DNA from 2 places in the Bariatricus sp. SGI.019 genome. Region 1 is predicted to be linked to the other one. Evidence: riboswitches for the same ligand, from Rfam matches in the RefSeq annotation. Region 1 holds a riboswitch; the other holds the start of a gene.

Evidence for each region. A riboswitch is a leader RNA that binds a small molecule or an ion and turns the genes downstream of it on or off. The one in region 1 is predicted to bind glycine.
Region 2: it holds a riboswitch for glycine, as region 1 does, so the genes downstream of both, gcvT (glycine cleavage system aminomethyltransferase GcvT) here and ACQRD1_RS07245 (GrdX family protein) in region 1, are expected to answer to the same signal.

The regions. Positions count from the first base shown of each region.
Region 1 covers NZ_JBNPOQ010000009.1:42,684-53,955, reverse strand. Annotated here, with positions in the region: gene grdD (glycine/sarcosine/betaine reductase complex component C subunit alpha) at 1-969, opposite strand, end outside; gene grdC (glycine/sarcosine/betaine reductase complex component C subunit beta) at 982-2,520, opposite strand; gene grdA (glycine/sarcosine/betaine reductase complex selenoprotein A) at 2,623-3,084, opposite strand; gene trxA (thioredoxin TrxA) at 3,145-3,462, opposite strand; gene trxB (thioredoxin-disulfide reductase) at 3,580-4,524, opposite strand; gene grdB (glycine reductase complex selenoprotein B) at 4,557-5,867, opposite strand; gene ACQRD1_RS07250 (glycine/sarcosine/betaine reductase component B subunit) at 5,885-7,165, opposite strand; gene ACQRD1_RS07245 (GrdX family protein) at 7,238-7,624, opposite strand; glycine riboswitch at 7,802-7,913, opposite strand; gene ACQRD1_RS07240 (alanine/glycine:cation symporter family protein) at 8,186-9,550, opposite strand; gene purB (adenylosuccinate lyase) at 9,786-11,219, opposite strand; gene purF (amidophosphoribosyltransferase) at 11,259-11,272, opposite strand, start outside.
Region 2 covers NZ_JBNPOQ010000003.1:109,977-121,248, forward strand. Annotated here, with positions in the region: gene ACQRD1_RS02930 (RelA/SpoT family protein) at 1-597, shown strand, start outside; gene ACQRD1_RS02935 (MBL fold metallo-hydrolase) at 605-1,225, shown strand; gene hemZ (coproporphyrinogen dehydrogenase HemZ) at 1,240-2,685, shown strand; gene hisS (histidine--tRNA ligase) at 2,670-3,941, shown strand; gene aspS (aspartate--tRNA ligase) at 3,977-5,764, shown strand; tRNA gene ACQRD1_RS02955 (tRNA-Gly) at 5,890-5,962, opposite strand; gene ACQRD1_RS02960 (homoserine dehydrogenase) at 6,143-7,429, shown strand; gene ACQRD1_RS02965 (MATE family efflux transporter) at 7,435-8,808, shown strand; glycine riboswitch at 9,024-9,121, shown strand; gene gcvT (glycine cleavage system aminomethyltransferase GcvT) at 9,227-10,315, shown strand; gene gcvH (glycine cleavage system protein GcvH) at 10,356-10,736, shown strand; gene gcvPA (aminomethyl-transferring glycine dehydrogenase subunit GcvPA) at 10,769-11,272, shown strand, end outside.

The DNA of each region.
Region 1 (11,272 bases):
TTTTGGTGGTTCTTTGACTTCTTCTGCTGCTCCTGCCGGTTTCTGAGATGCTTTTAATGCATCCAGGATGTCCTTTAATCCAGCCTTCTGAGCTGCCGCAAATTCTTCTTTTGCTACTTCAAAGACTTTTCCTCTTACCAGCTGTGCTGCATATCGGATCGCATTTGCAATGACCGGTGCTCCACTGGCTCTGGATACGATCATGACTAACTGTTCATATCCTTCTCCAATGCCTGGTCCATAGCCATATCCTGTTGCTTCAAAGCTTCCGCCTGTATTTGCAGATGAAAGCATCTTCACAAGGATATTTCCTGTCAGGGAATCCGTTACCATAATGTCCGGTGATGCCTGAAGCACATCATTTCCTCTCATCACACATCCGCCATCTGCTCTGGATGACTCTGCAAATGTAATGTCATATCCCTGTTCCTTTAACTGTTTCAGGGCTTTTTCTGTCTGACGTGCGCCGTCTACATTCAGGATTCCTACTGATGGAGCGGCATTTCCACATGCTTTTGCAGTAATGATTCCATAGATTGCATTCTTGATCATACCTTCAATACGGTCTGTACTGGAAGTTCCGGTCGTGTTCGCAATATACATCTCTTTTCCCATCGCTGGTGTTACACAGCGTCCAACCGTTGATACACCAATCGGGAATGGGAAGTGCATGGTCACTGCAGCATCCACTTCTTTATTCTTCAGCATCTCTTCCATCTTATCATGGCCTTCTTCATCATTCGCCACTTTGACGGTCGTTACGCCTTCTGCCTCTAATGTACCAATGTAATATACATCGATTCCATCTTTTGCTGCCGCCACTGCTGCAGCCATGGAGTTCTCTTCTCCGTGCTCGCTTCCCATTCCTGTGAGGGCAACCTTTGGTCTCTTGCCAAAGCTTCCTGTTTCCAGTCCCTGTGCCATCTCCATGAATGTCTCAGCGATCATCTTTTCAATATTTTTTGCCATATCAAAGCCCCCCTATTCTGCCATCAGGGTAGCTGCAAAGTCTTTCATTGCTTTTGCGATCAGTCCCTTAACCTCTTCTTCGGATACACCTGCAGCAGCTTCTTCTTCTGCCTTTGTATTTCCGTGAATTACGAAGGATACACCGTCAAATAAGTTTGTCATACGTCCAAGGAACAGACTTCCTTTTCCGATGATCATTGCATTCTTAATCTTTCCTTCCAGAATATCTTCACGTGCAAATCCTACATATGGTACTCCTGAAGGAATATGACCCTGGGTAGGAGCCCATCCGGTAAGACCGTGGTCTTTTGTAAAGGATGCCAGTTCTTTTCTGTCAAGCTCGCCTCTCTTTACTGCCAAAGCTGCGATCATCTTGTAGTTTGCAAGCGGAACATCTCCTGCTCCTGCCGGTTTTGTGATGTCCGGATTCTGCATCTCTGGTGAGAATTTATCGATATCTGTAATCTTCATTCCAACTCTGTCAAGTGGATCAGCTACCAGACTTCCGATTACGTTCTGTGGTGCGGAACCTGTTCCAACACTGTGACGTCCAAGCATTCCAAGGTCAATCTCTGGGTTTACACCATCATTTTCAGAAATGACAACTGCAAATCCTCCCAGGCAGTCCTCAAGGATCGGAAGGCCTTTCTTCACATGGTCTTTTCCATTCATACCAAGTTTTGCTGTACATCCGCCAGCAGTAACTACTACCGTCTTGTATGCACCGGATTTTACAAGTGCTGCTGCTTCAATCAATGCATGCGTCGGAGCTGCACAGAATCCTCTTGCATCAGAACCTGTTGCATTCACAAGACCTGCAACTTCAGCTGCAGCCTTTGCAAAGTTACCGCCACCGCGCTGATTCATATCACCACATGCCTCTTCCGCACAGTCGATTACATACTCTACATCTGCTTTGTCAATTCCTGCATTACGTACTGCATAGAGAAGTGCCAGTACACTGGATGCCTTGCTCATCAGGTTCTCATGCATTACGTGTGATGACAAGTTCACATCGATATCATGAGCAGGCTTGACACATCCAACCAGTTTGTTTTCAAAATATAATGCTTCTGCATGGTCATCATTAATCAATGCTTCGATCTCTGCAATCTCCACACCTTCCTCAATCTTCTCTACGATATCATCAGAGATGATCGGGTCTGCTGCAAATGCATCTTTATATTTTGCAACGAATTCTTTGTCGAGTTTTACAACTTCGAACATATCACATGCCTGAACAAGGAACAGGAATTCTTCCTCTGGCATGATCTCGCCATATTTTCCGTAGCGCTCTGCGCCTTCTTTTTTCTTATCATAATATGGGAACTCTACCTCAGCCAGCTCATCCGGATGTACATTTCCAATATATGTCTGGTTTGGCCAGTAAGAAACTGCATCCTCATAAGAGCGGAGATGTCCTGGAAGTTCTTTTAAGTATTCAGACTCTGGATTTACGATTCTCTCTGTTGTCTGAGTTGTTCCGTTATATAAAACCATATCAGGAGTATGTGCCAATACGTAGCTTGCTCCTTTGATTACACTATTCATGGGTTTTCCACCTTTCTTTTTTCTTGCTTTGACGAAATTCATAGAAAAAAGAGGCAGTACCCTAGTGGGTACACACCGGGTCTGCCCCTTTTTAAGCATCGATTAAGCCTGTTCTCTGATAGCTTCCATCTCACTAACGATGTCGTCTACGTCAAGAACCATTTCCATCATACCAACCTGCTCGTCATATACTGCTTCATCAAATTCTTCTTTGATTTCAGGTTCACATACGTGATATACCGTGAGTCCAAGCTGGACCCCTGTCAATGGACCTGCAAAAGTAGGATCGCCTAATGTTACAGTCTCAGCTGCAAGACCTGCAGCTTCGCCTTCAGCTGCTCCAAGAACTACTACTAAGTTCTCTGCGCCGTATTCTTCAGCGAATTCCTTTACTCTCTTCTGATTCTCTAAGTCCATTGCGCCTGCGCTCGTTCAGACGAAACATTCCGTTGATGAAAATACGATCTCAGCACCAGCAGTCTTTACGCATTCAGCGATAGCTGGTCCCGGAATTCCATCACGGTCTCCGATAATTATTGCTTTTTTCCCTTCTAAAATAGCCATAATTATGCTTTCTCCTTTCTTAAGTGGTAAAAAACATGTTATATGATCAAGAAATATCTCTTAGATATATTTCTGAATCATCGCTTCAATACTTTCCGGTGTTGCTTCTTCCTTTACAACTTCGTCGATCTTCTCTCCGTCTTTGTAAATAGCCATAACCGGAAGGCCAAGAATCTTCTGACTGATTGCCAGACGACGTGCCTTTGTTGTGTTCAGAGATGTGAATTTTAATTTATCTCCATATGTTTCAGCAAACTCGTGTACCTTTGGCATCAGAGCCTGGCATGGAACACATCCATCTCCATAAAAATCTACAAATACATAACCTTCTGCCTCTAATACTTCAGCCTGAAAGTTTGTCTTATCCAAATCTAACATTGGTATCATCCTCCTTTTATTATGTTGCTTTTTATATAACCCGGAAGAACCAAAAGGCATCACTTTATGACCATGCGCCGCTTCGCACCGCGATTTACTTTTCTCCGGCTATATAATCTAGAAGTAATCAGACATGCTTCTTTCTACCTGAACAGCTGCGATTGCTCCATCAGCTGCTGCAGTTACAACCTGTCTTAAACTCTTGACACGAACATCACCTGCTGCATATACACCTGGGATGTTTGTATGCATATCAGCATCCGTCTTGATATATCCGCGTTCATCCATGTCAATGATTCCTTCGAATGGTTTGGTATTCGGAACAGTACCGATAAATCCAAACACACCGAACATTCCGTCTTCTTCATCAGCTTCTACTGTAGTGATCTCGCCAGTCTTTACATTCTTTACTTTCATCCACTGAAGGATATCATCTCCTCCAACTTCTTCAACTACAGAATCCCACATAAAGTTAAGTTTTGGATTCTTGAATGCTTTTTCCTGAATAGATTTTGCAGCACGAAGTTCATTACGTCTGTGAATAATCGTAACTTTTCTTGCAAATTTTGTAAGATACATAGCTTCTTCTACAGCGGAATCTCCACCACCTACTACATATACTTCAAAATCTTCGAAGAAGTTTGCATCACATGTGGCGCAATAGGAAACACCTTTTCCTGTGAATTCAGCTTCACCTTTACATCCGATCGGACGTGCATGAGCACCGGTAGCAATGATTACATTTCTTCCTTTGTACTCTTCTTTTGCGCTCTTCAGGACTTTGATCTCGCCCTCAAGCTCCACTTCTTTGATTGTATCAGACACACGCTCTGCTCCAAATTTTGCAGCCTGCTCTGTCATTCTTGCAATCAAGGATGGACCTGATTCGCCTTCTACGATCTGTCCCGGATAGTTTTCTATCTCATCTGTAATTGCAATCTGTCCGCCATCCTGACCTTTTTCAATAATCAGAACAGAAAGACGGCTTCTTCCTGCATACAGTCCTGCTGCTAAACCAGCAGGACCTGCACCCAGGACAATAACATCATAAATCTTATCCATTTTTGTTATTCTCCTTTAATATAAGGTAACACCTATTCGAAAATTGTCTGATCGTCTACTTCTGTTGTAAGAGCATTCAAAGCTTTTTCAACAATACGACGACGAAGTGCTTTTTCCTCATCTTTATCCAGTGCTGGATTTCCAAGAGGATGTGGAATTGCGATAGCCGGAACGATTCTGTTCGCACCAACTGTCATAGAAATAGGAGTTACTGTACAGATATGTACAACCGGGATACCAGCTCTCTCTATCTCTTTAACCATCGTTGCACCGCAACGAGTACAGGTACCTCAAGTAGAGGTAAGGATTACTGCGTCTACACCGTCAGCCAGTAATTTCTGAGAAAATTCTGCTGCAAATGCTTTTGCTGAAGCAACGGCTGTACCATTTCCTGTTGTTGTGTAGAACAGGTGATGCAGTTCTCCAATAATTCCTTCTTTTTCCATGTCACGAAGTACATCAACCGGCAATACACGGTCAGAGTCTTCGTTTGCATATACTGGGTCATATCCACCATGAGCAGTTTCATATGTCTCTTCGGTAAGATCCATAACACCAGCGATATCATACTCACCATAGTGAGATGCACTTGAACTTTCAATATGATCTGGATTTCCTTTTGGTACAATACCACCAGAAGTAACCAGAGCGATCTTAGCATGAGCAAGATCTTTTACTGCCGGATTCGGAGCTACTCTATCGAAGTCAGGCATTGGATATTCTGTAACAAACGGTTTGTCAGCCAATTTCTTGATAAGCATCTTAACAGCTCTCTGAGATCCTCTTTCTTTTTCAAAGAAGTTCACACGAACGCCGTTTGGAATATATCCTTCTTCACAAGAAGCGCCAATCGGCTCACCTTTTCCAACTTTTAATGCAAGAGGAGCTAATTTTTTAATAGCATCTCTCATACCTGCTGCACTGTTCTTTGTAGATACAATATATACCTTATCTTTGAACATATCAGCACCTGGATTTTCAACATACATACCAGTTACAGCCGGAATTCCAAGTTCTTCCTGAACTGCTGCTGCGATAGTTCCGCAAGCAACACCATAACGTCCAGCGTTAAATGCAGGACCAGCAACGAATACATCTGGATTCTGCTCTTTTACCATAGCGAGGATATCAGCTTTTGCTTTATCAAGGTTCTCATTAAAGTAAGAGTCACCACAAACGATTGTAGCAATAATCTCTGCTTCATCCCCAAAATTCTGTGTCAATGCCATACCCGGTCCAACGATCTCGCCAACACGAATCTCAGCCGGATAATCTGCTTTCTCTTCTCCACCAATCTGTGCAAAGAACTGATTGATGTAATGAACAACTTTTAATTTAGCCATTATATTATCCTCCCTTCCTATCTTGCGCTCAGCTTATTGAAACCGGTCTCATTAGTTGCACCTGTGAGTACCTGAAGCTCAACTTCCAGAGATCCATCTTCGCGAAGTGTCTCCTCACTTGCTCCAGCAATCTTGGTTACATAATCCAAAGTTCCAATTACTTTATCAAGTTTTGGCAGGATAATTACCTGGTTTGCATTTCCGCCAGTTACTACTGCATCTGCAGCTGCATCAGCATCAGCCAATGACTGAGACTTTCCATCACGTCCAGCATATTCATCTGTAATGATTACAGTTTTAACGCCTTCAGCTTCGATCTTCTTACAGTTCATGATAAGGTCTGTATCTGGGTTACCAAATCCTTCCTGAGATACAATAACGCCATCCAGATCCAACATCTTACACAGCTTAGCTGTCCAATCAGAAGAACGCTGTTTATCTGCCAGGTATACATTTTCATTTGTGATGATCTGGCATACAAAGTTTAATGTTTTTCCGTGCTGCTCAAACAAATCATGTACAACTGGATTGTTCAAGTGTACATATGTAGGGTTTTTATCACAAGCAGACACACAGTTACCAGATACGATTGCACCGTCCATAATCTCTGTTGGGCTTAAAATTGTAGGAACGATTTTCTTTGCATCCACACCATATACATATGTGTCATGTAATAATCCCTGACTCTGAAGCATCTGAACATATGCAACTCTTGGAAGATCTGGATATTTTTCCATACCTTCTTTAATTGTGCATGTCTCATATACTTTTGTCTCATCAGGTGTCAAGTCACGAGCTAATTCCCCAATATAAACTGCAACTCTGAATCCTGCGAAACGAACAGCCTTCTCATAATCATGCTGTTTGATTCCATCAACCGGTTCACATACCATTACCAGGTTCAAGGTCTTTGAGAAAGGTGTATAGTCAGCTCCCGGACCTGTCATATCAATGATACCTTCCTGGAAACCAACGATCTTACCTGCTGTTACTACAGCCATTCCTTTTAATGCATAAGTTTTTCCTTCACCAACTGTATCAACCTTAGAGATAACGCCCGGGAAGATTCCCCCTCTTCCTTCAACTTTAACTCTTGGTTCGATTACGTCTTTAACTGGTGTAATTCTTACTGACTCACCTGGTTTTGCAATGTCAAATGATACGCTCTTAATCTTCTCATCCTCAAGAGCGACAGCCTTAACGGCTTCTTCGGATACATAAAGGATTCCGTCTTCAATCTTAGACTCAGCTGCGAACTGAATATCCTTAATGTAAATGTGTCCCATTTCTAATCTCACTTGTAGTTCCCTCCTTCAAGAAATTTGATATTATTGTGTAAGCTTTAACGCTTTTACAACCTCACTTATGACCTACCACGCATCAGCCGATGCCATTCCACTTTCCAGCAAGGTCCAGTCAATCAACTGAAAATCGTCATATACCGAAGCTTTATATTTGTCTGATTTAAACTCAAACTTCTGGCACGCTTGTATGGCGTTTTCAATCAACGTGAGAGACCTCTCGTCGATCTCCCCCTTTCCCTCCGTAATCATTATGGATTTGTATGGTGTTTCATTAGGCTTCACGCTCCCCGACAATGGGTGCGTCAGAAGCAAATGACCTTCATGGATTCTGTCTCTAACTTCTTTTAGAATCTCTTCGTAAGAAATCTCCTTGTATTCTACGTTGTGCGTCTCCTTAAGCTTATCAAAAACCAGTGGATTATTCGTTATAATGATGTATTTCTTTTGATTCACGTTCCACTTTCTCCTTTCAGTCAATCTGCCAGCCTATATGAAAACTCATACTAAATGCATAGCAATTAAAAAAGGACGATTCAAACACAACCATGTGCGTAATCGTCCTTTTCTGTCTTTTGCCCTGATAATGTATTCCTTTAAAGCTTTATCATACAGCACAAGATTCAGAATGTGGTACATTCTCCAGTCCTTTTGCCTGAAAGTTTCGCCTCATATATATTCACCACTTTATATAAGGTTTGCCTCTTCGGCGGTCAAAATCCTGACTCTCTCTTGGAAAATATCATCCCACTCTTATTTTTTATGTATAGACATTTTCAATATATTCTCATTCAAAATCCGACGTGATTTATCGAATTCCTGAATATATTCAATTGCCTATATCTATAATAGCGTATTGTTATTTTTTTTGCAACCGCTATCTTAAAATTAAATTATTTTATGCACATTGCACTAATATTTATTTCTATTTTTGTTGATTTTGCCCTTTGCATTTATTGAAACTTTCTATTCTTCTCAGCAAAAATCTTCATTACTTTCTATAGAAATAACGAATAGTTATTTGTTCTTTTTATTTTTAAAGTAATCATTATGTACTTCTTTAATCACTCCGCTAAGTGCAAACAACGCAAGAATGTTCGGAATAACCATCAGAGAATTGAAGCAATCCTGCATTGTCCATACAAGTTCAACCTCTGCTAGTGATCCAAGGAACACGCAAACCGCCACAATCACAGAATACACTTTTACTGCTTTTGCTCCAAACAGATACTTGATATTAGCCTGTCCGAAGAAATACCATCCAAGGATAGTAGAAAACGCAAAGAACAGCATACATACAGCAATAAAGATATCTCCGCCTTTTCCATATAATGTTGAGAATGCATACTGGCTTAACTCTGCTCCGGTAAGTCCAGTCGGAATAGAATGTGTTGTAATAATTACGAGAGCTGTCAGGTTCAGAATTACGAATGTATCAATAAACACACCAATCATAGCCACAAATCCCTGCTCTACCGGATGATCTACTTTCGCCACTGCATGAGCATGAGGTGTAGAACCCATACCAGCCTCATTAGAGAACAAACCTCTTGCAACACCCTTTGTAAGTGCGAGCTTGATCGTTGCACCTGCCGCACCACCGACAACCGCAGACGGTGCAAACGCACCTACAATAATAGATTTGAACGCATAAGGAATCTCTTTAAAATTATAGATAATGACAATCAATGAACCTATAATATAAAGTGCTGCCATAGCCGGAACAATCATCTCAGTAATCTTAGCAATACGTCCCATGCCTCCAACAAACACAAACAGAGCTACAACTGCAAGAATAGCACCCATAACCCATTTTGGGATTCCAAATGCTGTATTCCATGCTGCCGCAATAGAATTGGACTGCACAGCATTACCCATGAAGCCAAGTGCAAGAACAATCAGGATTGCAAATGCCCCTGCAAGGAACTTACCAAATGGTCCTTGAAATGCTGCACGAATATAGTAAACAGGACCACCTGTCACAACTCCGTCATCACCAATCTTCTTATATTTCTGTGCCATAATTGCCTCTGCATAGATTGTTGCCATTCCAAGGAATGCCGCAATCCACATCCAGAAGATCGCTCCTGGTCCACCGACTGCAAGTGCTGTTGCCGCACCAGCAATGTTACCAGTACCTACCTGAGCTGCAATAGCTGTAGCCAGTGCCTGGAAAGAAGACATACCATCATTTCCCGCCTCGCCTTTTTTGCTGAAAAGTCCACCAAACGTTCTTCTCATTCCTTCGCCGAAGCCCTTTACCTGAATGAAACCAAGTTTCACAGTAAACCAGATACCGCCACCAAGAAGTGCTACGATCAGAATGTAGTTTGAAAGATAACTGCCAATAGTTGAAAAAATGTTATTTAATGCTGCCTCCACAACATGACCCCCTTCATTGTATTGATATTTTGAATAACATTATTCGATGTGTCTATAATATCACTCACCCATTTTTTCTTCAATAATTGCAGAGAATTTTGAAGAATTTTCGTCACTTTTGCCATTTTATGACTTTTAATCAGTCAATACAAAAAAGAAAAATGGCGCAAACACGCCGTTTACGCCATTTAAGATTTTTCAAAAAAAACACTTGATTTTTTATTTTTTGGTAATATTAAACATTGATTTCCGCAGTCATGCCAAGGACATCCTTATTGGCATCCAGAACTGGTTTCACAACATTTTCAAGGAACGCTTCTACCTGCACAGATGCACGGCCTGTATATTTTGCCGGATCCATAGTTTTCTTCAGCTCATCCAATGTCAGATTGAATGCCGGATCAGCTGCAATCAGTTCAAGAAGATTATTATCCAGCCCTTTTTCTTTCACATTACGGCCTGCTTCCATTGACAACTCACGAATTCTTTCATGAAGTTCCTGTCTGTCACCGCCAGCTTTCACAGCATCCATCATAATATTCTCTGTTGCCATAAACGGGAGTTCGGACATAAGTCGTTTCTCAATCACCTTTGGATATACCACCAAACCATCTACTACATTCAGACACAGGTCAAGAATACCATCAATTGCAAGGAAACCTTCCGGTACACTGAGACGCTTATTAGCAGAATCATCCAAAGTTCTTTCAAACCATTGTGTCGCAGAAGTGATAGCCGGATTCAGTGCATCAATCATAACATATCTCGACAATGAAGCAATTCTTTCACTCCTCATTGGATTTCTCTTATACGCCATCGCGGAAGATCCTATCTGTGTCTTCTCAAATGGTTCTTCCACTTCTTTCAAATGCTGAAGAAGTCGAATATCATTCGAGAACTTGTGTGCACTTGCCGCAATGCCTGCAAGAACGTTTAATACTCTGGTATCTACCTTACGAGAATATGTTTGCCCGGATACTGGATAGCACGCTTTAAATCCCATCTTCTCTGCGATCATCGGATCAATTTTATCAATCGTCTCCTGGTCGCCATCAAACAATTCCAAGAAACTTGCCTGTGTTCCAGTGGTTCCTTTAGAGCCCAGTAATTTAAGACTTCCTTTTACATATTCCAAATCTTCAAGATCCATCATAAACTCTTGCATCCAAAGTGTTGCACGTTTTCCAACAGTTGTCGGCTGAGCCGGCTGAAAATGCGTAAATGCCAGAGTCGGAAGGTTCTTATATTCATCAGCAAATTTTGCAAGTTCTGCTATTACATTAATCAGCTTTGTTCTCACCAATTCCAAAGCATCAGACATTAAAATGACATCTGTATTATCGCCAACATAACAAGAAGTGGCACCCAAATGAATGATTCCCTTTGCTTTAGGACACTGCTGTCCATACGCATAAACATGCGACATAACATCATGACGCACAATTTTCTCTCTTTCTTTTGCTACATCATAGTTGATATCATCTGCATGAGCTTTTAATTCTTCAATCTGTTCTTCTGTAATTGGCAGTCCCAATTCCTTTTCTGTTTCTGCAAGAGCGATCCAAAGTCGTCTCCATGTTCTGAACTTTTTATCTGGCGAAAAGATGTATTGCATCTCCTTACTAGCATAACGCTCAGAAAGCGGGCTTTGATATCTGTCATTACTCATAATCTGATTCTCCTTTTCTTTTTCCTTGTTACAGATCTACTACTCAAATGCCA
Region 2 (11,272 bases), on a different contig from region 1:
GGGTTAAAAGAAGGTCAGGTCGTTAATCGACTGGTAGAAGAATACAGTAAAGAGCATAAGCAAGAGCTCACGGATGAGGTTGTTATGGAAAAAGTTGCTGAGGCAGCAAAAAATAAGGTTCATATTGCCAAGTCTAAGAGCGGAATTGTCGTCAAAGGAATTGATGATGTGGCTGTGCGTTTCTCCAGATGCTGTAATCCGGTGCCGGGAGATGAAATCGTAGGATTTGTCACACGAGGAAGAGGACTTTCCATTCATCGAACAGATTGTGTCAATATGATTCATCTGACAGAAGCAGAGCGTGCCAGATTGATTGATGCAGAATGGGAAAGTGATGTAGCAGAGAAAGATGGAGGACAGTATCTGGCAGATATCAAGATGTATGCCCGTGACAGACAAGGACTGTTGATGGAGATGTCCAAAATCTTTACAGAGAATAATGTAGATGTGAAGTCCTTGAATGTACGGACCAGTAAGCAGGGAACTGCAACGATTGAAACCGGCTTTATCGTGCACAGCAGAGAAGAATTGGAAAGAGTCGTGAAGAAACTCCGTCAGATAGAAGGAATTATTGATATTGAAAGGGCGACAGGTTAATCATAAGATGAAAGTTGAGAGATTTGTTACAGGAATTATTAGCACTAATTGTTATTTGGCAATCAATGAAGAGACACGACAGGCAGTTGTAATTGATCCGGCTGCCAGTCCGTCCTATCTGATGAAACATATCAGATCAGAAGGGCTTAAGATTGAAGCGATTCTTTTGACTCATGGACATTTTGACCATATGATGGGAATTGATGGATTCCTGGCCGAATATGATGTTCCAGTGTATGTTCATGAAGACGATGAGGATGTGATGAATCAGCCAGAGTTGAATCTGTCATCCACCTATACATCCGGTTACACATTTTCTGGAGCACATTATATGAAAGATAATCAGGTGCTTACGTATGCGGGATATGATTTTCAGGTGATTCATACTCCGGGGCATACCAGAGGTGGATGTTGTTATTATGTGGAATCAGAAGGCGTATTGTTCAGTGGAGATACGTTGTTCCAGAATTCAGTGGGACGTACAGATTTTCAGAATAGCAGTACTTCGGATCTGATTCGATCTATTCGCGAAAAGTTGATGCTCCTTCCAGATGATACACATGTATATCCGGGACATATGGGAGAGACAACGATTGGTCATGAAAGAAAATATAATCCATATATATAGATTGGAGTATTGGAATGATTCAGATTATATGTAGAAGTGAAGCGTATATTTATAATGTGTATCATATGATAAAGGCTTTTTATCCGTCTGAAGATGTTGTCAGTCAGGTGGAGGAAAAAGCCTCTAATTATGTAACGGTATTGCTTCAGGATGGTAGTATGATTGTTGTGGATGCAGATTATATATCAGAAGAACTATCGGAAAAAGAAGTGAAATATCGGATCGATACCTTTATTTATCAAAAATTGGCAGATGTAACGGGACATACACTTGCATGGGGAATTCTGACTGGAGTGCGCCCTACGAAGATAGCAATGAATAAACTGGAAGAAGGCTGGAATCAGGAGACTTTTGTACCATGGTTCATGGATGATTGTAAAGTAAGCCGCCAGAAGGCAGAATTGTCTTGGAAGATTGCAGAGAGGGAGAGAGAACTGTTGCAAAGACTGGACTATCAAGATGGATATAGCCTTTATGTAGGGATTCCATTTTGTCCGTCTGTCTGTACCTATTGTTCTTTCAGTTCTGGTGCATTGGCAGAGTGGGAACACCGGGTAGAAGATTATCTGCAGGCACTGTGCAAAGAGCTTTGTTTTATTGGAAAAAGATCGGCAGGCAAAAAGCTGAATAGTATTTACATAGGTGGTGGAACGCCAACAACGCTGAGTGCTTCACAGATGGATCGTTTACTTGATTGTATCGAAGAATATTTTCCCAGAGAATATCTGCTGGAATATACGGTAGAAGCCGGAAGACCGGATAGTATTACTCGCGAAAAATTAGAAGTGATTAAAAAACATGGAATTACCCGTATCTCAATTAATCCGCAGAGTATGCAGCAAAAGACGCTGGAAGCGATCGGCAGAAAGCACAGTGTAGAAGAGATTATAGAAGCATATCACCTGGCAAGGGAAATTGGCTTCGACAATATTAATATGGACATTATTGCCGGACTGCCGGGAGAAGATATGGAAGATATGCAAGATACTCTGAGGCAGATTGAACGCCTTGCCCCAGACAGCCTGACCGTCCATTCACTTGCAATCAAACGTGCGGCCAAGATGGAATTAAAAGATCTGGAACAGGATACACAGAAGATATCCCGGACGCTTTCTGGTATGATCTTAGAAGCTTCGGAGGCAGCAAAACGAATGGATCTGGTGCCATATTATTTGTACCGGCAGAAGAATATTGCAGGAAATTTCGAAAATGTTGGTTATGCAAAGGTTGACAAAGCCGGAATATACAATATACTTATTATGGAGGAAAAACAATCCATAATTGCTGCAGGTGCAGGTGCATCGACGAAGATCGTATTACCGGAGCCGATTCTGGTCCCGGGCAGCAAAAAGAAGAAGATGACCCGACTGATAAGGGTAGAGAATGTGAAAGCGATCGATGCTTACATTGAACGTATCGACGAGATGATAGAGCGAAAAGGAGAATGGTTATGGCATTAAAGAAGAAACCGGTCACCGGGATGAAAGACATGCTTCCCAAAGAGATGGAGATCCGTGATTATGTGATTCAGCTGATCAAGGATACTTATAAGACCTATGGGTTTACCTCTATGGAGACTCCATGCGTGGAGCATATTGAAAACCTGTGCAGTAAGCAGGGCGGAGATAATGAAAAGTTGATTTTTAAGATTCTGAAGCGCGGCGAGAAGCTGAAGATTGATGAGGCAGAAGAGGAGAATGATCTGGTAGATGGCGGACTGCGTTATGACCTGACGGTGCCTCTTGCAAGATATTATGCCAACCATTCGAACGAGCTGCCGGCTCCATTCAAAGCCTTACAGATTGGCAACGTATGGAGAGCAGACCGTCCGCAAAAAGGACGTTTTCGTCAGTTTATGCAATGTGATATAGATATTTTGGGAGAGCCGGGCAATCTTGCAGAAATCGAGCTGATTCTGGCGACAACAGCGATGCTTGGCAAATTGAACTTTCATAATTTTACGGTATGTATCAATGACCGAAATATCTTAAAAGCAATGGCTGCATACAGTGGATTTAAAGAAGAAGATTACGATGAGGTTTTCATTATTCTGGATAAGATGGATAAGATTGGTGCAGAAGGAGTAGCTGCAGAGCTTCAAGAGATGGGATATACGAAGGAAAATGTAGAGACCTATCTTCAGCTTTTTGATGAAGTGGCTCCAAATGTGGAAGGAATCCGTTATCTGAAGGAGAAGTTAGGGGATGATCTTTCTGATCAGACAGCAGACGGCATGGAAATGATCATCTCAAGTGTAGAAGCTGCAAAAGAATGTGAATTTAACATCAAGTTCGACCCGACCCTGGTAAGAGGCCAATCCTATTATACCGGTACTATTTTTGAAGTAACGATGGACGACTTCGGAGGTTCTGTTGCAGGCGGAGGACGGTATGATAAGATGATCGGTAAATTCACCGGTCAGGATACACCGGCCTGTGGTTTCTCGATTGGATTTGAGAGAATCGTTATGCTGCTTCTGGAAAATGGATATGAAGTTCCGAAAAAAGGAAGTAAGAAGGCTTATCTTCTGGAGAAAAATATGCCAAAAGAAGGCTTGTTAAAGGTATTATCACTTGCAAAAGCAGACAGAGAAGCAGGCAGACAGGTGCTGATCGTGAACATGAAGAAGAATAAGAAATTCCAGAAAGAACAGCTGACGGCAGACGGTTATGAAGAGATCATCGACTGTTATGCTGATTCCGTGGAAAATATATAAATATATCCTGAAGGATGAAAAAGGAGATAAAGACTATGGCAGAGTCAATGCAAGGGTTAAAGAGAACCCATAGATGTGGAGAATTATCCAGCGCCAATATTGGTGAGACAGTCACTATTATGGGATGGGTACAGAAGAACCGTAACAAAGGCGGGCTGGTATTTGTAGATGTAAGAGACCGTTCTGGAATTATTCAGGTGGTATTCGAAGAAGGAAAGGCAGAAGCTGCGCTGATCGAAAAAGCAGCAAAGCTTCGTGCTGAGTTCGTTGTAGCTGTTGTTGGTAAAGTAGAAAAACGTTCCGGTGCAGTAAATGAGAACCTGGCAACCGGAAAGATTGAGATCATTCCGGAAGAGCTTCGGATTCTTTCGGAGTCTGAGACGCCGCCGTTCCCAATTGAAGAGAATTCCAAGACAAAAGAAGAAGTACGTCTGAAATACAGATATCTGGATTTGAGAAGGCCGGATCTTCAGCGCAACTTAATGATGAGAAGTAAAGTTGCAACACTGACTCGTCAGTTCCTGGCAGATGAAGGCTTCTTAGAGATCGAGACCCCGGTACTGATCGGAAGTACTCCGGAAGGAGCCAGAGATTATCTGGTGCCAAGCCGTGTACATCAGGGACATTTTTATGCGCTGCCACAGTCACCGCAGCTTTTTAAGCAGCTGCTGATGTGTTCTGGATATGACCGTTACTTCCAGCTGGCAAAGTGTTTCCGTGATGAGGACTTACGTGCAGACCGCCAGCCGGAATTTACGCAGATTGATATGGAGCTGTCTTTTGTGGATGTGGATGATGTTATCGATGTCAATGAAAGACTGCTTGCAAAGTTGTTCAAAGAAGTACTTGGGATAGAAGTATCTCTTCCGATTCCACGAATGACTTGGCAGGAAGCGATGGACCGCTATGGTTCTGATAAGCCGGACGTCCGCTTTGGCATGGAACTTACCAACGTCACAGAGGTGGTAAAGGACTGTGAATTTGTTGTATTCAAAGGTGCTATTGAAAATGGCGGAACAGTCCGTGGTATTAACGCTAAAGGACAAGGCGAGATGCCGCGTAAGAAGATTGATAAACTGGTATCCTTTGCGAAGGATTATGGCGCAAAAGGACTTGCTTATATTGCAATTCAGTCAGATGGAACAGTCAAATCATCTTTTGCCAAATTCATGAAAGAAGAAGAGATGACAGCTCTGATCAATGCTATGGACGGAGAAAATGGAGATTTATTACTCTTTGCGGCAGATAAAAATAAAGTCGTATGGGATGTCCTTGGTGCTCTTCGTCTGGAGCTTGCACGTCAGATGGATCTGTTAGACAAGAATGAGTACAAATTCCTGTGGATCACAGAGTTCCCATTGTTAGAGTGGAACGAAGAACAGAATCGCTATACGGCAATGCACCACCCATTTACAATGCCGATGGAAGAAGACCTTCCATACATTGACACTGATCCGGGACGTGTACGTGCAAAAGCTTATGATATTACCCTGAATGGAAATGAGATCGGCGGTGGAAGTGTTAGAATCTTCAATCCTGAGATTCAGAGCAAGATGTTCGAAGTGCTTGGATTTACACCGGAGCAGGCTCAGGAGCAGTTTGGCTTCCTGTTAACTGCGTTCAAATACGGTGTTCCGCCACATGCAGGGCTGGCTTATGGTCTTGACAGACTGGTCATGCTGATGGCTAAGCAGGACAGCATCCGTGATGTCATTGCATTCCCGAAGGTAAAGGACGCATCTGATCTGATGACAGAGGCCCCGACAACAGTTGCACAGGAGCAGTTGGATGAACTGGGCCTTCAGATTGTGGAAACGGAATAGAAATGTTGTATTTTCATATAAAGATGGGAGGATCACAACCTCCCATCTTAATCTCTAAAAAGAGTTTATACCTTTTTCAAATAACAAAAAAACTTGAAATTCGTTAGAATTTCAAGTTTTTTTAGAGCGACAGACGGGGTTCGAACCCGCGACCCCGACCTTGGCAAGGTCGTACTCTACCAACTGAGCCACTGTCGCATTTTTTTATGTTTTGTGTTCCTCAGAACAATAAATAATATACTACAAGAATGTTTATCTGTCAACACCTTTTTTCAAAAATATTGAAAAAATTTCGAAAATTTAAAATTTGAAAAAATAATATATATTATGGTATACTGGTGCAGTATGAAAGTGAAAACAGATAAAGGAAGTGGAGAGATGAACGAACAGCAGACAATTAAAATAGGCTTACTGGGACTCGGTACAGTTGGCAGCGGAGTTTATAAGATTATAGAGCGCCAGAAAGAAGAGATGGTCAAGAAAACAGGTGCCCGTCTGGAAATAGCAGGTATTTTGGTTCATAATCTGAATAAAGTAAGAGACGGTGTGGATACATCTCTTTTGACGGATCGATGGGAAGATATCATTAATAATGATGAGATTTCCATTGTCATTGAGGTGATGGGTGGAATTGAACCTGCGAAGACGATGATTCTGGAGGCATTAAATTCCGGAAAGAATGTGGTGACGGCGAACAAAGATCTGGTCGCAGAGTATGGAAGAGAACTTCTGGATGCGGCAGAGAATAATGGCGTGGATTTCCTTTTTGAAGCAGCGGTGGCCGGAGGTATCCCGATCATTCGTCCATTGAAGCAGTGTCTGGCTGCAAATGAAATGGATGAAGTGATCGGAATTGTCAATGGAACGACCAATTATATCCTGACAAAGATGTTTGAAGAAGGAATGGATTTTGATGAAGCACTGGAAAAAGCGACGGAACTTGGTTATGCAGAGGCAGATCCGACTGCAGATATCGAGGGACTGGATGCAGGAAGAAAAGTTGCGATTATGGCTTCCATCGCGTTCCATTCCAGAGTGACATTTTCCGATGTATATACGGAAGGGATTACGAAGATCTCTGCAAGGGATATCAATTATGCAAAGGAATTTGGCAATGTGATCAAGTTACTGGGGGTTGCACATAATACAGAAGATGGTATTGAGGTATCTGTACATCCGATGATGATTCCTCAGGAGCATCCTCTTGCATCAGTAAGAGATTCCTTCAATGCAGTATTCGTACATGGAGATGCAGTGGATGATGTCATGTTCTACGGACGTGGTGCCGGAGAATTTCCAACGGCCAGTGCCATTATGGGAGATGTCATTGATGTGGTGAGAGATATTCAGTATCACTGCACCGGAAGAATCAGCTGTACTTGTTACCGTGAGACTAAGGTGAAGGAATTTCGTGAGGTAAAGAATAAGTTTTTCCTGCGCATGCAGGTGGATAATAAACCGGGGGTTCTGGCAGCAATCGCCAGTGTATTTGGCGTGCATCAGGTCAGTATCTCGAAAGTAATCCAGAAAATCATTACGGACGGGGTCGCTGAACTGGTTATCGTGACAGAAGCAGTAAAGGAATATCATATGGAGGATGCTCTGGAGCATCTCAAAGATATGGAGACTACTCGTGAAATCAGCAGTGTGATCAGGGAATACTAGGAATTATGAATGAAAGAAGAAATATAATGAATCCGCTGGCAACAGAGCGTATTGACAAATTAATTGCAAAATTTGCAATCCCCGCCATCATCAGTATGCTGGTGAGTTCCCTATATAATATCGTGGACCAGATCTTTATCGGACAGGGAGTTGGAATGCTGGGAAATGCGGCCACTAATATTGCATTTCCGATTTCTATTATCTGTACGGCAACGGCTCTTTTGTTGGGGATCGGAAGCGCATCTAATTTTAATCTAAAGTCAGGAGCCGGTGAATCAGAAGAAGCAAGCAAGATTGTCGGGACTGGCCTTGCAATGCTGGTTATCTGCGGTGTGATCATTGCTGTGGTTGTATTATTTTTTTTGGATCCTCTTCTACAGTTATTCGGAGTGACACCGGATGTATTGCCATATGCACAGGATTATACAGGAATTACAGCGTTTGGAATCCCGTTTCTGATTCTGACAACAGGTGGCAATCATCTGATCCGGGCAGACAGAAGTCCGACTTATTCCATGGCATGCATGTTGACTGGGGCAATTATCAATACGATATTGGATCCTCTGTTTATCTTTGGATTTCACTGGGGAATTAAAGGAGCAGCCTGGGCCACTATTATTGGCCAGATTATATCAGGGATTCTGGTAATCGTGTATTTCCTACGGTTTCGAAAATTAGAATTAAATTGGTCAATGCTCCGTCCAAAAGGGAAGTACCTGAGAGCCATTGTCTCCCTGGGAATGGCGTCCTGCATTAATCAGATTGCTATGGCGATTGTTCAGATCGTGATGAATAATACTTTGCGGTATTATGGCGCAGAGTCTATGTATGGAACCGATATTCCACTTGCCTGTGTAGGAGTTATTTCAAAGGTAAATATGGTCTTTATGGCCATCTGTATCGGAATCTCTCAGGGATGTCAGCCAATCTGGGGATTTAATTATGGAGCAGGACAGTATGACCGGGTAAAACAGACTTACAAGAAAGCATTTCAGATATCTTTGACAATAGGCATCATTTTCTTTTTATGCTTTCAGCTCTTTCCGCGGCAGCTGGTCAGCATATTTGGTACCGGAAGTGAAGAATACTTCCGGTTTGCAGAAAGATATTTCCGCATCTTTATGTTCATGACATTTATCAATGGAATTCAGCCCATGTCTTCCGGATTCTTTACGTCCATCGGGAAGGCGAAACTGGGGATTGTAGTATCACTGACGAGGCAGATTATCTTCCTGCTTCCGTTGATTCTGATCTTCCCGCTCTTTATGGGAATTGATGGAGTAATGTATGCGGGACCGATTGCAGATGGAGCTGCGGCAATTGTTGCAATCGGATATTCTGTTCGTGAATTGAAGAGATTTCGTGAAGATGGAATATAAAAAATTATAATGTATTCATTGAAAAAGTAAATAATCAACCATCAGAGAGACTTGTTGAAAACCCAGAGTTTATGGGGATTGTTTCCAAAAACGTGAAAAAAGCAACAAAATTGTGAATATTATAACTGGATTGTTGCAAAATACACACAAAAAAGCGCGTTGACAAAGAAAAAAACGACAGATATAATGAGGAAAAATAAAAAACAAGAAGTTGGCTGATGGATTCGAGAGAGATTCTGGTTCTTGTTATCAGAACGCCGAAGGGGCAAGAGGGAAATTGAAACTCTCAGGCAAAAGGAATCGAATCCGGACAATACTCTGAAGGACAAACGACAGGGGACTGTGTGATCCAGATGGATCATGCAGTCCTTTTTCTCTTGTTTGACAGAAGAAGGCTGTTAAAGAAGGAGGAGCAAAAATGGAATTGAAAACCCCATTATATGATGCACATGTGAAAGCCGGAGGAAAGATCGTACCATTTGGCGGATATTTACTGCCGGTACAGTATGGAACCGGAGTGATCAAAGAACATATGGCTGTCCGCACACAAGCCGGATTATTTGATGTATCTCACATGGGTGAAGTGCTGTGTGAAGGAAAAGATGCACTCCAGAATCTTCAGATGATTCTGACGAACAATTTTGACAATATGGTAGACGGTCAGGCAAGATATAGCCCGATGTGCAATGAGAATGGCGGTACAGTGGATGATCTGATTGTATATAAGAAATCAGATAACCATTACTTTATCGTAGTAAATGCAGCAAATAAAGATAAGGATTATCAGTGGATGTTGGATCACCAGTTTGGAGAAGTGATATTTACTGATGTGTCAGAGCAGTATGCACAGCTGGCATTGCAGGGACCAAAAGCAATGGAGATCTTAAAAAAGCTTACGGCGGAAGAGAATATTCCAAAGAAGTATTATCATGCTGTGTTTGATACAGAAGTTGCCGGAATTCCTTGTATTATTTCTAAGACTGGATACACAGGAGAAGATGGAGTAGAGCTTTATCTTGACAGCAGCAATGCTGAGAAAATGTGGGATGCTCTTCTGGAAGCCGGAAAAGAAGACGGTTTGATTCCATGTGGACTGGGAGCAAGAGATACCCTTCGCATGGAAGCAGCAATGCCTCTCTATGGTCATGAGATGGACGATACAGTATCTCCATTAGAGACAGGACTTGGTTTTGCAGTAAAGATGAAGAAAGATGACTTTATCGGGAAAGCGGCATTAGAAGAGAAGGAAGCACCTCAGAGAACACGTATCGGCCTGAAAGTAACCGGACGTGGAATTATCAGAGAGCATCAGGAAGTATTTAAAGATGGAGAAAAGATTGGTCTTACTACTTCCGGAACGCACTGTCCATATCTTGGATATCCAATCGCAATGGCACTGGTTGCAGAAGGCAGTGCAGAATTGGGTGATAAGGTAGAGGTCGAAGTAAGAGGCCGAAAAGTAGAAGCAGAAGTGGTGGCACTTCCATTCTATAAAAGAAGTAAATAATAAACAAAAAGCCAATATAAAGAAAAAAGGAGATAAAACGATGGAATTAAGAGAAGGATTATTGTATTCAAAGTCACACGAATGGGTAAAGGAAGAAGGAGATGTTGCTGTGATTGGTCTTACAGACTATGCACAGTCTGAACTTGGAGACTTGGTATTTGTCAATCTTCCGGAAGAGGGAGACGAGATCTCTATAGGCGAAGCATTTTCAGATGTTGAATCTGTTAAAGCAGTATCTGATGTGTATGCACCGGTTTCCGGAACTGTATGTGAGATTAACGAAGAACTCATGGATGCTCCAGAAAAGATTAATGAGGCACCATATGAAGCATGGTTTGTAAAAGTGAAAGATATTACAGAAAAGGAAGAACTCTTATCTGCAGAAGAATACAAGGCATTTGTAGAGAGTGAACAGGCATAATAGAACAGATTAAGGAAAGGCGGTGACGCTTTATGGGAAATTATATTCCGGGTACAAAGCAGGAACAGAAAGAGATGCTTGCGGAGATTGGCTTTGGATCTATGGAAGAATTGTTTGGGCATATTCCAGATGAAGTAAAAGTAAAAGGTGGACTTAAGATTCCGGAAGGAATGTCTGAACTGGAAGTCCGTAAAAAAGTAACGCAGATGGCAGAGAAAAATAAAGTATTTCCTGTGATTTTCCGTGGCGCAGGAGCATACAGACATTTTATACCATCGGTTGTAAAAAGCGTGATATCAAAGGAAAATCTGTTGACGGCATATACGCCATATCAGGCAGAGATCAGTCAGGGAATCCTGCAGTCTATCTTCGAATATCAGACGATGATCTGTGAACTTACAGGAATGGATACTTCGAACGCATCTGTCTATGACGGCGCAACTGCAGCGGCAGAAGGAATTGCAATGTGTCGGGAAAGAAAGAGAAAGAAAGCACTTATTTCTGAGACTACAGATCCGAAGGTATTAGAAACAGTG